3 regions of the Halomonas sp. CnH100-B genome follow, and region 3 is predicted to be linked to each of the others. Evidence: predicted binding sites of a transcription regulator. Region 3 holds the regulator's gene; each other region holds the start of a gene.

Evidence for each region. The regulator FNR, encoded in region 3, switches genes on or off when oxygen is low (the NO sensors DNR and NnrR bind a similar motif). The targets are predictions, from matches to a motif close to TTGATNTANATCAA.
Region 1: the regulator FNR is predicted to act here: its motif matches at 1,983-1,996, upstream of NH398_RS11740 (plastocyanin/azurin family copper-binding protein).
Region 2: the regulator FNR is predicted to act here: its motif matches at 2,528-2,541, upstream of cyoA (ubiquinol oxidase subunit II).

Annotation. Positions count from the first base shown of each region.
Region 1 is NZ_JAMXRX010000004.1:452,658-456,841, reverse strand. It holds gene NH398_RS11755 (ISL3 family transposase) at 1-1,212, opposite strand, end outside; gene NH398_RS11750 (DUF411 domain-containing protein) at 1,300-1,737, opposite strand; gene NH398_RS11745 (hypothetical protein) at 1,734-1,883, opposite strand; gene NH398_RS11740 (plastocyanin/azurin family copper-binding protein) at 2,080-2,580, shown strand; gene NH398_RS11735 (response regulator transcription factor) at 2,595-3,260, shown strand; gene NH398_RS11730 (ATP-binding protein) at 3,247-4,184, shown strand, end outside.
Region 2 is NZ_JAMXRX010000002.1:246,200-250,383, reverse strand. It holds gene cyoB (cytochrome o ubiquinol oxidase subunit I) at 1-1,266, opposite strand, end outside; gene cyoA (ubiquinol oxidase subunit II) at 1,269-2,315, opposite strand; gene NH398_RS04670 (DeoR/GlpR family DNA-binding transcription regulator) at 2,605-3,372, opposite strand; gene NH398_RS04665 (outer membrane protein OmpK) at 3,655-4,184, shown strand, end outside.
Region 3 is NZ_JAMXRX010000003.1:142,695-146,878, reverse strand. It holds gene hemN (oxygen-independent coproporphyrinogen III oxidase) at 1-1,340, shown strand, start outside; gene fnr (fumarate/nitrate reduction transcriptional regulator Fnr) at 1,398-2,147, shown strand; gene ttcA (tRNA 2-thiocytidine(32) synthetase TtcA) at 2,137-3,045, opposite strand; gene NH398_RS07385 (DNA polymerase III subunit epsilon) at 3,121-3,771, opposite strand; gene NH398_RS07380 (putative nucleotidyltransferase substrate binding domain-containing protein) at 3,777-4,184, opposite strand, start outside.

The DNA.
Region 1 (4,184 bases), on a different contig from region 3:
AATCAGGTAGATCATGGCGATAAAGTTGGCCTCGTTCCGGTAGCCACGTGCTCGTGACCGAGCCGCTTGGAACAGACCATTCATTCCTTCCAGTCTTGCGTTCGTCAGTCCCGAGAGCCAGCGTCTGACCACCGCGTCGGGGTGCCGCTCAAGCGTCGCCAGGGCTTTCCCCATCGGCTTCAGCAGTGGCTTTTCAGACACCGCCGCCTGCATGACCTTGAGGTAGTTCGTGATGCGCCACCGAGCCGCTCTGGGCGTTGGAGCCTTCTGGATCCAGCGTAGCTTCTCCTTGATCACCCAGGCATCGGCCGTGGCGCTCTGATCGGCCACCAACTCCTGGAGCGCCGAAAGCTGTTTGGGTGTCAGGTTCTTGTTATCCAGGTTCTTCAGCAGGGCCCAGCGCAGCGACTTGGGGTGCCCCTGCTCCCGGCGCTCTTTCTTGCGTACCTCGTCCAGCCGCTTGGTGAAGGTCTGTACGATATGGAACCAGTCGACCGTTACCTCGGCCTTGGGAAGGTGCTCGGTCACGCCGCTAAGGAAGGCTGGCGACATATCGCAGACGACCTCGACCACATTATTCGGGTCGCCGCCATGGGCCGCCAGGAAGGCGCTGAAAGCCTGGATGGCATCCTTGCCGCAGCCTGGGACGGCAAAGATAACCGGTTCCCGCTTGCGCTGCATGTCGAGGAACACCGTGACATAGCGATGACCGCGCCGGGAGGCGGTTTCGTCCACGCCGACCGTCACCACCTTGGACAGATCCAGTTCCCCCAACATGCGGCCAACGTAGCGGTGCACGATGCGCCATAGTCGTTTGTCGGAAATCTCCAACTGGCGGGAGACGGCCAGTACCGGCATCTCCTTGACCAGTGACATGGCCGCTTGCTCGAACAGCAGGGTAAAGTCGCTGCCCGGCCGGGCCCAGGGCACCTCTATGCGCTTGACGCCATGGTCAGGACACTTCGTGCGCGGCACGCGAGCATGCAGGTAACAGTGATGCTGAAAGAAGTTCAGATGCCGCCAGGTTTTGTCGGCAAAGTCATGAGCTTGGCAGGCCTTACCACATTCTGGGCAGGGATAGAGACTGCCTCGCTCCGCCTCGACATAGAGGTCCAAGCGGTGGGGCGACACGGCGGTATCCAGGTACTGGTTCTTGAGGATCCAGGGCGCTTCCAAGCCCAGGCCGAGTGTTAGAATCTGGGTGCCGTCCATGTCATACCTCCTGCCGCTGTGGAGGTCATATTCTGGCCCAGCTCAGGGGGCGAATTCCACACCCAACGTCGAAGAGCCAAAAATCTACTACAGAGTCATAAACGAATCGTCTTTGTGGTCAGTGAACATATAGACCTCGTAAGGCTCACTCTGAGGCCCTGGCATGCCTGGTGTACCAATGGGCATTCCTGCTAGGCCAATCCCACCTATGTCAGGTTGCTCTTCAAATAATGCCTCGACTGCCTCCATCGGCACGTGCCCCTCAATCCAGTAGTCTCCTATTTCGATGGTGTGGCACGACCCCAAACCATAAGGGACGCCAGCCTTCTGTTTGATATCGCCGAGCTCAACGTTATCGACAATAGTTACATCGACTCCTAGCATTTCCAGGTGGCGAGCATATTCATCACAGCATCCGCACTGAGGATTTTTGTACAGTGTAGCTTCGTCCGGCAGTGCAGCCTGAGCCGATGTAGCCCCGAGAGCCAAAGCACTTGATAGAATAGTAGCGGTAAGATGCTTCATGGAAGGTCTCCCTTCGTTGTGTGGCTAAACAAGTATTTGGCGAGCGACGCGATACCTAAGCCAACGAGCAAAAGAAAAAGCAGGGGCATCAGCCAGCCGTACCAGCCCATTGAGCTCATAAAGGCTAAGCAATCGGCATTCATCATGGTAAGCCTCCGATCAAGCAAGTTAGAAATTACGCCCTGAGTGTACGACTCTAGGGCTACCTCAAGGTCAAGCCTTGTAACCTTGTAAAAAATGAAAAGTTGCTATGGATCATATTCTGCCCGCTGGGTTCAGGCTCGTTTCAGGTTAACACCGTATAAATAAGCAGTGACAACAACCCTTTTGAGGTAAATGACCATGCGCAACACCATTTTAACAACTCCTTTGCTTGCTCTTTCACTAAGCCTAGTAACAAGCGCGGCATGGGCTGCGCCCGGCCATGGCGGCGGTGACAGTGGCCTGACCGACGCTGACGTTGACCGCACGATCACTCTTGATGCTGGCGATATGTGGTTCGACCCTGAAACACTAGAAATGGCGGCGGGTGAAATTGTTAAATTTGAAATCACCAACACCGGCAATTTAGAACATGAGTTTGTGATTGGTAGCAAAGAAGCCCAAGAAGAACATCGTCAAATGATGCTAAACATGGCCAACGGCGGAGGCCACGATATGTCGAATATGTCACACGGCGGCGGTCACGATATGGCCAGCATGGACATGGCAGGTGTCACCATTGCGCCTGGTGAAACCGGGACTTTATTATGGAGTGTCCCTGACAATGTTAACGAGCTAGAGTATGCCTGTAACATTCCTGGTCATTATGAATCCGGCATGTACGGTAATTTTTCTCTCTAATCTGACGCAGACCCATGAAACTGTTGCTACTCGAAGATGATGATTTGTTAGCAGAAAGCTTGGCAGAGAGTCTCAAGGACAACGGTTACCTGGTTGATTTGGCCGCTTCATTGAAAGCGGCCAAGTCGCTGATGGCAACCGAGCATTATGAGCTGGCTATTTTAGATGTCGGTTTGCCCGATGGATCGGGGTTAGATCTTCTCGCTCATTGGCGCAAGCAGAAGCGCAGTACGCCTATTTTGATTTTGACGGCGCGCGATACCTGGGAAGATAAAGTGATTGGACTTGAAACGGGAGCCGATGACTATCTCACCAAGCCCTTCCACGAAGCCGAACTCATGGCCCGCCTGAAGGCCTTGCTGCGTAGGCAGTCTGGTCAGTTATCTCAGGTGATTACGCTAAACGGTGTCTCGTTGGATGAGGCGGGTCAACGTGTGTGCTTAGAAGGGGAAACGTGGCGTTCGCTAACAGCAACGGAGTTTCGATTACTGCGCTACTTAATGCTTCATCCAGACCGTATTCACTCGAAAGATCAGCTACTAGAGCAGCTCTACGCCTTGGAGCAGGACGCTGCCGCACCTAACTTGGTGGAAGTCTACATCGCTCGTCTGCGCCGTTATCTCGGTAAATCAGTCATTCAAACGCGACGTGGTCAGGGGTATTTCTTTGCTTCACATTGATAGACGCAGTTTACGCATTCGGCTACTCGCATGGTTAGGCGGCGTCGCGCTACTGGTGGTGGTCACCACGTGGCTATTGCACGGGATCTTTTTACAGAGCCTGGCAAGGGATTTTTTAGGTGAACGCTTACAACGTGAAGCAAACCACGCGGTCGCGCAGCTAGAGCAAGACCAAACGGCTGTACCGACTGCGCTCGACTCGGTTAGCCAAGGCTATCAAGTCTTTCATCATCTCTACGTACTCCGTTTCAATGGCTCGGTCAGCGCTTCTGACCCGCAATGGCAGCAACAGCTGGCTCCGTTGCTAGATGAGAGCGGCGATGCCCTAATAGACGTGAATCGCGGAACGCAGCACATGCTCGTCTATCGTCGCCATTTTGAGTGGCAGGGCACACAGGGTGTGCTACTGGTGGGTGAGGATTTTTCACAGGTGGAAGCAGGACTTGCGACCTTGCACTGGTGGGTCGGTGGGATTGCCGCCGTGCTTTTAGGGATGCTCATCTTACTCAATATGCTGGCGGTTAACCGTGGACTCATACCACTCTGGCAACTGCGCCAACAACTTGAAGCATTGCGCTCAGGCAAACGAGATCGCTTGTCATTAGTAGCCCCTTCGGAGCTAGATGAATTAGTCGACCAGTTGAACTGGTTCATGGACGACATCGATCTTCGTCTAAAGCGCTCGCGAGAATCGGTCGCCAACCTATCACATGCATTAAAAACACCGCTGGCAGCCGTGACTCAAGTACTGCGTGGCAACCGGCCTATTGATGACAACCGGCGCCATAAACTACTCAGCCGTATTGAAGACATTAACGCCCAGTTGGATGCGGAGCTGCGTCGTTCACGTATCGCAGGTCCTAATGCGGGACGAATGGCCAACGTTACTCGTGATAGCTTACGGCTGATTGAGATGTTTCGTAG
Region 2 (4,184 bases), on a different contig from region 3:
GTTATGGAAGTGGGCAATGACGAACAGGCTGTTGTGCAGCACGAAGTTAGCCGCCGGGAGCGCCAGCATCACGCCGGTCATACCGCCTAGGGTAAAGGTGATGATGAAGCCAAGGGTCCACAGCACCGGCGAGGTCAGCTCAAGGCTGCCGCGGAAAATGGTAAACAGCCAGTTGAACACCTTCACCCCGGTGGGGATGGCAATGATCATTGTCATGATGCCGAAGAAGGCGTTCACGTTGGCACCAGCACCCATGGTGAAGAAGTGGTGCAGCCACACGATAAACGACAGCAGCGTGATGGCCACCGTGGCCCAGACCATGGTTTTGTAACCAAACAGACGCTTGCGCGCGAAGGTGGCGATGACTTCAGAGAACACGCCAAAGGCCGGCAGAATCAGGATGTACACTTCCGGGTGACCCCAGGCCCAAATGAGGTTGACGTACATCATCATGTTGCCGCCAAAGTCATTGGTGAAGAAGTGCATACCGAAGTAGCGGTCAAGCGTTAGCAGCGCGATGGTCGCGGTCAGAATCGGGAACGAGGCAATGATCAGGACGTTGGCGCACAGCGACGTCCAGGTAAAAATCGGCATGCGGAACAGGGTCATGCCTTTGGTGCGCATTTTCAGAATGGTAACGAAGAAGTTGATGCCGGTGAGCGTGGTGCCTATCCCGGATATTTGCAGTGCCCATATCCAGTAATCGACCCCCACCCCAGGGCTAAACTCTATCCCCGATAAAGGCGCGTAAGCGAGCCAGCCGGTTTTGGCGAACTCCCCTACCACGAGGGAAATATTGACCAAAATCGCCGACACGGCGAACAGCCAGAAACTCAGGTTATTCAAAAACGGGAAAGCAACGTCGCGGGCGCCGATTTGCAGGGGCACCACCAGGTTCATCAGACCGATGACCATGGGCATCGCAACGAAGAAGATCATGATCACGCCGTGGGCGGTAAAGATCTGATCGTAGTGTTCAGGAGGGAGATAACCTGCGGCCCCACCGGCCGCCATGGCCAGTTGCGTCCGCATCATGATCGCATCGGCAAAGCCGCGAAGCAGCATGACCAAGGCCACCACGAAGTACATGATGCCGAGCTTTTTGTGGTCGACGGAGGTAAACCACTCGTTCCACAGCCAGCCCCATTTACGGTAGTACGTCAGTGCGCCCAGTAGCGCGGCACCCCCAATCGCCATGAAGGCGGCAACGACCATAATGATCGGTTCGTGATACGGAATTGCTTCTAACGTGAGTTTTCCAAACATGCTTAACCCCCCGCTTCAACGCTTGTGGGATGGCCGCCCAAGGCGTGGTCATCACCTGCATGCTGATTGGTAACGTGGCCGATCGCGGCCTGCTGTTGAGAAGCGCTGGCGCTCTCTAGCTCGCTGGATTCGCCATGGCTATCGTGGGTATCACTGATGGTGTCACCGTGGTTTGCATGACCACCGTGCCCACTGCCGTCACCACTGTGGAAGCTGCTGACGATCGACTCATACAGCTCGGGCGTGACCGCCGAGAAGTACTCCACCGGGTGATACTCCGTCGGCTGCGCCAAGGCTTCGTAACCATCCGGGAAGGTCAGGGTGTCATCAGTCGCACGCACGTTTTCCACCCAGGCATCGAATTCCGCCGGAGAGGTGACGTGGGCATCGAAGGTCATCCCAGAGAAGCCAGCACCGCTGTAGTTGGTGGAACGGCCGGGGTAGACGCCCTCTTCGTCGGCAATCAGGTGAACGTCGTTATCCATGCCCGCCATGGCGTAAATCTGGCTGCCTAAGCGTGGAATGAAGAAGGCGTTCATTACCGAGCCAGAACTCACTCGGAAGCGCACCGGGGTATCTACCGGGAAGGCCAGTTCATTGACGCTAGCAATGCCCTGTTCGGGGTAGATGAACAGCCACTTCCAATCCAGCGCGACGGCTTGGATCTCCATGGGTTCCACGTCGCTTTCCAGCGGTTTGTGGGGGTCCAGGCTGTGGGAGGTTTTAAAGGTGAGAAAGGCGAGTACGGCAATGATCAAGCAGGGCACGGTCCAAACGGCCGCTTCGATGGCGTTGGAGTGCGCCCAGTCCGGCAGATACTTGGCGACGCGGTTACTGCGCCGGTAGCGCCAGCCAAACAGCAGCGTCATCACGATGACCGGAATGACCACGATCAGCATCAGCCCAAAGGAGGTCAAAATCAGCGAGCGTTGCTCGACGCCAATCTGCCCCTTGGGATCCAGCAATGCAGAACTGCAGCCCGTTAACAGCAAGCACAATACGACGAGCACAAAGGTGCCTCGCCTGCGCCAGTGGGTAGGTAGTTGCATGGTGTGATCTCATCAGAGAGTTGTCTAAAACAGCCTGCTGCTTGGCGGACGTGTAGCCAACTAAGTAGCAAGCTAACTATCACCCCATACTTTTCCCAGAACAGTGAGCGCAACTGCGTTGCTCCGGGAAAAATATGCGCCACCTTATGGGGTTGGTGGCGAGCCTTGGCCGTGCACCTTGCGTGCATCAACTAAGACTAAAGTATTTTCTATTGATCTGGGTCAATCAGAAAGAGACGTTATGCCGCACCCTGCGCACCCGTTGGGTGCCAAGCAGCATCCTCTCTGTTTAGGCGAGCGTGACGCTCAAGGTGGGCAGTGGATGGCGCTCCAGCAGGCCAGGGGCTCGCTCATCGTCAGTGACGACGATATCGAAATCCTCCAGCGAGGCAAAATAGGCCGGGCGCACCACGCCAAATTTGCTGGCATCGACCACCAACAGCCGCTGCATCGCCGTGGCAATGGCCGCTTGTTTGGGCCCGACTTCATGAAAATGAAAGCAGCTTACGCCTCGTTCGCAATCCACGCCTGCGGCAGAGATCAGCGCCTTGTTAATGCCTAAGCGCTCGATGGCGGCGCCCATACCGTCGCTGCCAAACGATTGGGAGGAGGCATAGAACAGCCCGCCCAGCAGCACCAGGCGCACGTTGGGCAACCCGGCCACGGCGTTGGCCACGTTGAGCGCATACGTCACTACGGTTAATTCGCGGAAGCGGCTGAGCTGGCCCAGCAGCGGAATCAGTGTGGAGCCGCAGTCGATGAACAGCGTATCGCCCTCTTCGATAAAGCTGGCTGCACGCTGGCAAAGCCGCTGCTTCACTTGGTAGTGACTCGCCTGTTGTTCGGTCAAATCATACACCGGCGTCACGCCCGGGTAGCTGGCCATCACCAGCCGCCCACCCAGCAGACTAATGGCTGACGGCTGCGTTGAAAGATCCCGACGAATGGTCATTTCGGAGACGCCGCACAGCTCGGCGGCATCGCGAAGATGCAGCGTTCCCCCGCTAGCCAACGCTTCTTGCAACATCGCCATGCGCTGTGCGCTCCGATCGTTCATGTCCGGCATCTCCTTATGATTCATTTTGTTATCAGCACTAAGCCCTACCAGGCGCTCTATGCTGAGCTAGCCCCTCGCTGATTTCCACTGCTACGCACGTTTATCACCCGCACATGATGCGCTTATCACATTTAAATAGCGTTGATGTGACAATACTTGCAAATCAACGTTAAAAAAATAACACTCAATGTTATAATTTTAACATCAACGCCAGCCCACACGACCCATAACGTCGGAACGCCAGCCCCTCTGGCCCCGAGATACAAACCTGTTGAGGCTTCCATGACTGCTCTATCCCACTCTCGTTCTTCTTCGTTCGTCACGCTTGGCGCTGGCGTTTTACTGGCCAGTGCTGCCGTAGCAACCCCTGCGTTTGCCGACGATGCCGAGCCGCAAACCCTCGACCGTCTGTGGTCGTTTGCCAACGTTTCAGTCAACTACCTGGACTGGTCGAACGGCACCGAAGCACGCACCGCCAGCAACGCGGCGAAAAGCGACTTTACGTTCGTTGAAATCGAAGGCGGCGTCGGCTTTAGCTGGGGCGAATTCTACGGCTTCTTCGATTTCGAGAACCCGACCAACGACCAGTTCGACCAAGCCAGCGGCGGTAAAGACAACTTCCGTACTGCGGGTAAAGTGACCTCTCACATCTACTTGGGCGACAGCCCGCTGTCGATTTATGCCCACCTGTACGATTTCCGCGACTACGGCTACGAGTCTCGCGAGCAAGACCAAATTCTCGGCTTGGGGTATCGCACCACGTTCGACAACGGCCTGTGGTTCAAACCGTTCATCGGTGCAGCCCGTGTGCA
Region 3 (4,184 bases):
ACGACACCAGCGGCCCGCGCTATACCTCGTACCCGACGGCGCTCTCTTTTCATGACCAATTCACTGCTGACGATATGAGCCAGGCGCTTGCGCGCAGCAACGCCAGCCGAAAACCGCTCTCACTGTACGTGCACGTCCCGTTTTGTCGGAAAATTTGCTTTTACTGCGCGTGCAACAAAATAGCTACAAAAAATACCGCTCTGGCCGAACCCTACTTATCACGGTTGGATCGCGAGATGGTGCTCACTGCGCGCCATTTGGATACAAAGCGTCCGGTGCAGCAGCTGCACTGGGGCGGCGGCACGCCAACGTTTCTCACTCTGGCTCAGATGAGCGATTTGATCGACCGCTTAGACGCACGCTTTGGCCTCTCCAATGCGCCGGACCGTGATTACGCCATCGAAATCGACCCACGTGAGGCGGATGTCTTTACCCTGCGCCATTTGCAGTCGCTGGGCTTCAACCGCTTGAGCTTGGGCGTACAAGACCTCGATCCACAGGTACAAGCGGCGATCAATCGCGTTCAGCCCCGGGTGCTCACCGAAACGCTAATGGATGAAGCCCATCGGCTCGGCTTTCGCTCGCTCAACCTCGATTTGATTTATGGCCTGCCCTTACAAACCGAGAAGAGTTTCGCGGACACGCTGCGCCAAGTGATCGAGCTAGGTCCCGCACGGCTGTCGGTGTTTAACTATGCGCATCTGCCGACCCGCTTTGCGCCCCAACGACGCATCAAGGACGCCGACCTGCCCAGCGCCGATGAGAAGCTGGCCATGCTGCATACCACCATTGCGATGCTGACCCAGGCGGGCTATGTGCATATCGGCATGGACCATTTCGCGCGCCCCGACGACAGCTTGGCCAAGGCGCAGCGCAACGGCACCCTGCAGCGCAACTTTCAAGGCTATTCCAGCCACGCCGAGTGCGACTTGATTGGTTTGGGGGTATCGGCCATTTCTCGGATCAACGATAGCTACGCGCAAAACCCTACCCGGCTCGCTGACTATGAAGCGGCCTTAGATGAAGGTAGGCTGGCGACCGTGAAAGGGTTACGTTTAAATAAGGATGACCTAATGCGAAGAGAGGTCATCGAGCGGCTCATGTGCGATATGGCCATTGACCTCGACACTGTCGGCCAGCGCTGGCAGGTCGATGCCGCAGATTACTTTGCCAACGCCCTTGAGCGGTTGGAAATCGCCGAACGGGATGGCCTGTTAACGCGTCAGGGGCTTCGGCTCACCGCCACCCCGGTGGGGCGGCTACTCATTCGACACCTGGCCATGGCCTTCGACACCCACTTACAACGCCAGGATGGCCAGCGCTACTCGAAGATCGTGTGAGCGCCTTGAGCCACCTGCCCCCTGTACCCATGATGGCGAATAAGAAGGGAGACCCCCATGTCATATCCTGCCAGCCAACGACGTTCACTGCTGCAAGAAGCGCGCTGCCAAACCTGTAGTTTAAGCTCGCTGTGCTTACCGCTTGCCCTGGAGCTTGAGGATATGAGCCAGTTCGATGCCATCATTCGCCGTCGCTCGCCGCTGAAGAAGGGCGAACCGCTGTTTCGTCAGGGCGACGCGTTCACCAGCGTTTATGCCGTGCGCTCTGGCAGTTTGAAACAGGTGACCAGCGAAGGGAACGGTAACGATCAGCTCACCAACTTCTTTCTGCCCAGCGAGCTGGTCGGCTTGGACGGTATCGACGAAGAGCACTACCCCGGCACCGTGATTGCCCTGGAGACTACCACGGTGTGCGAAATTCCGTTTGACCGCCTGGACACCCTCTCAGAAGAGATACCTGAGCTGCGCGGCCAACTTTACCGCAGTATGAGTAAGGAGCTGCGCGATGACCGACGGATGATGCGCTTACTATCGCGCAAAACCGCCGACCAGCGGCTGGCCAGCTTTTTAATTACCCTCTCTGACCGCTTCCGTCGCCGGGGTTACTCCCCCTACAGCTTTCGGCTGTCGATGTCGCGGGCCGATATGGGCAACTACCTGGGTCTGGCGGTGGAAACGGTCAGCCGTATTCTCAGCCGCTTTCAGCAGCAGGAGGTGGTGGCCGTTTCGGGTCGCGAGGTAAATATTTTGGACATGCAGCGCCTCATCACCCTGGCAGAAGAGGAGGCGCAGACGATTACACGTTAAACGCCTGAATGCGGCTCTCCATCAGCGCCGCCTGCTTCGCTTCCAGACCGGCAAAGTCGAATAGCTCGCGGTCGGCAAGCTGGGAAGGGGCGACGTTGGTGACGGCTTTGAACATGCTCTCCAAACGGCCAGGGTGCTTCTTGTCCCACTCTGCCAACATCTCTTTGACGATCTGGCGCTGCATGTTGGGCTGTGAACCGCACAGGTTGCAGGGAATGATCGGAAACGCCATCAGCCGTGAAAACTCTGCAATGTCCGCCTCTTTGCAGTACGCCAGCGGGCGAATCACGATATTTTTCCCGTCATCAGAGAGCAGTTTCGGCGGCATGGCCTTCAGCGTACCGCCGAAGAACATATTCAGGAACAGCGTTTCCAGAATGTCTTCCCGGTGGTGGCCCAGGGCAATCTTGTTGGCGCCAATCTCGTCGGCAAACCCATACAGCGAGCCACGGCGCAGACGTGAACAGAGCGCGCAGGTGGTCTTTCCTTCCGGCGTTTTCTCCTTCACGACCGAATATGTATCACGTTCGAGAATGTGGTACTCCACCCCCAGCTTGTCTAAGTACTGGGGCAACACGTGCTCCGGGAAACCAGGCTGTTTTTGGTCCATATTGACCGCCACGAGCGAGAAATTGACCGGCGCGTTGCGCTGAAGATTGCGCAAGATCTCCAACATCGTGTAGCTGTCTTTGCCACCGGAGAGACACACCATGACCCGGTCGCCCTCTTCGATCATGTTGTAATCGATGATGGCATTTCCCACTTCGCGCCGCAGGCGTTTTTGCAACTTGTTGAATTCACGCTTCTGCTTGGCATCCTGCAGCTCATGCTGCTGGGCAAGGGACTCGTCAGACGCGCTGTCTGACGCAGTAGGGTCAAAGTAGTCAGGTTGTAACATGATCGTCGCACTGCCGATGGGTGAAGGAGCAGCGCGTATTCTAACAACACTCCGAAGCTCTACCCAATACAAACCCTAGGCCGTCAGGGCGATCTCACGCTGTAAACGCAGGTAGAGGAGCGCGCTGGCGGTGGCTTCACTGACCACGCTGGGCCAGATCAATGGCGGTAGCTGCCAGCGAGCCAACGCTACGCCAAGCGGGTCGAGGGTATCGATGTGTGGATGCAGCCGCCGCAGCTGTCGCCCATGCAACTTGGCAACGTCCACCTGGGCGTTGGGGAGACCAAACCCCAATACGCTTTTGAACAGCCCGTTCAAAGGTTCGAGGGTGTGCTCCAACTGCCAGCCGACCAGCGGCCGGTTGCCGATGAAGTCGGCCAACTCCGTCAGGCACTCGGCATCTGGCGTGCGCGGCGCGTCGGTGGCGTGTAGCTGGTGATGGCGTCGCAGGGTAGCAGGGACTAGCGCGGGCGATACCGACAACGTGGCCCACCACATACGACTGGTGTGCACACGGCGCGGGTTCAGTACCACCGCCGCTACGCTGATCACCGCTGGCTGACCCTCGCTCACCTGGCAGGCCATGGCCACGGACTCTTCCCCCATGTAGGGCTGAAATAGCCAGGCATACGGCGAATCGGCCCAGCGGCGACGGTCGCTTTCTCGCTGAAGCAGCGTTCTCAGCGAGCCGCTGAGCAGCGTCATGTGTCGGTCTAACAGGCGCATTCCGCTCACGAGTACTCCAAATGATAGCGGTGGGAAAGACGCTGCTTGAAGTCTTTCACGATGTGCAGGGCTTCGCGCAACAGGTCTCGTTCCAGTGAAGAAAGCTCTTGTACCACGACCCGATTGGTACGCTTGGCGTGGGTGCCCTCCATGTCCTGGAGCTGCTGGCGAAGACGCAACTCGGTGAATAGCGCCAGGGCTTCGCCGAGATCATCGGCAAACCGTCGATCCAACCGCCCATCGATGGCCAGGGCCTCCAGGCGATCCAGGGTCGACGTGGCCTTGATGCGCCGCTCAAGCGCCATGGTGCGCACGCCGTGCACGATAGGGAAGATGCCGCCTTTTTTGATATCGATACCGTGTTGGGGCTTCTTCAGCGAGCCAAATAGCGTCAGCGGCGTCGAGAAGCGCAG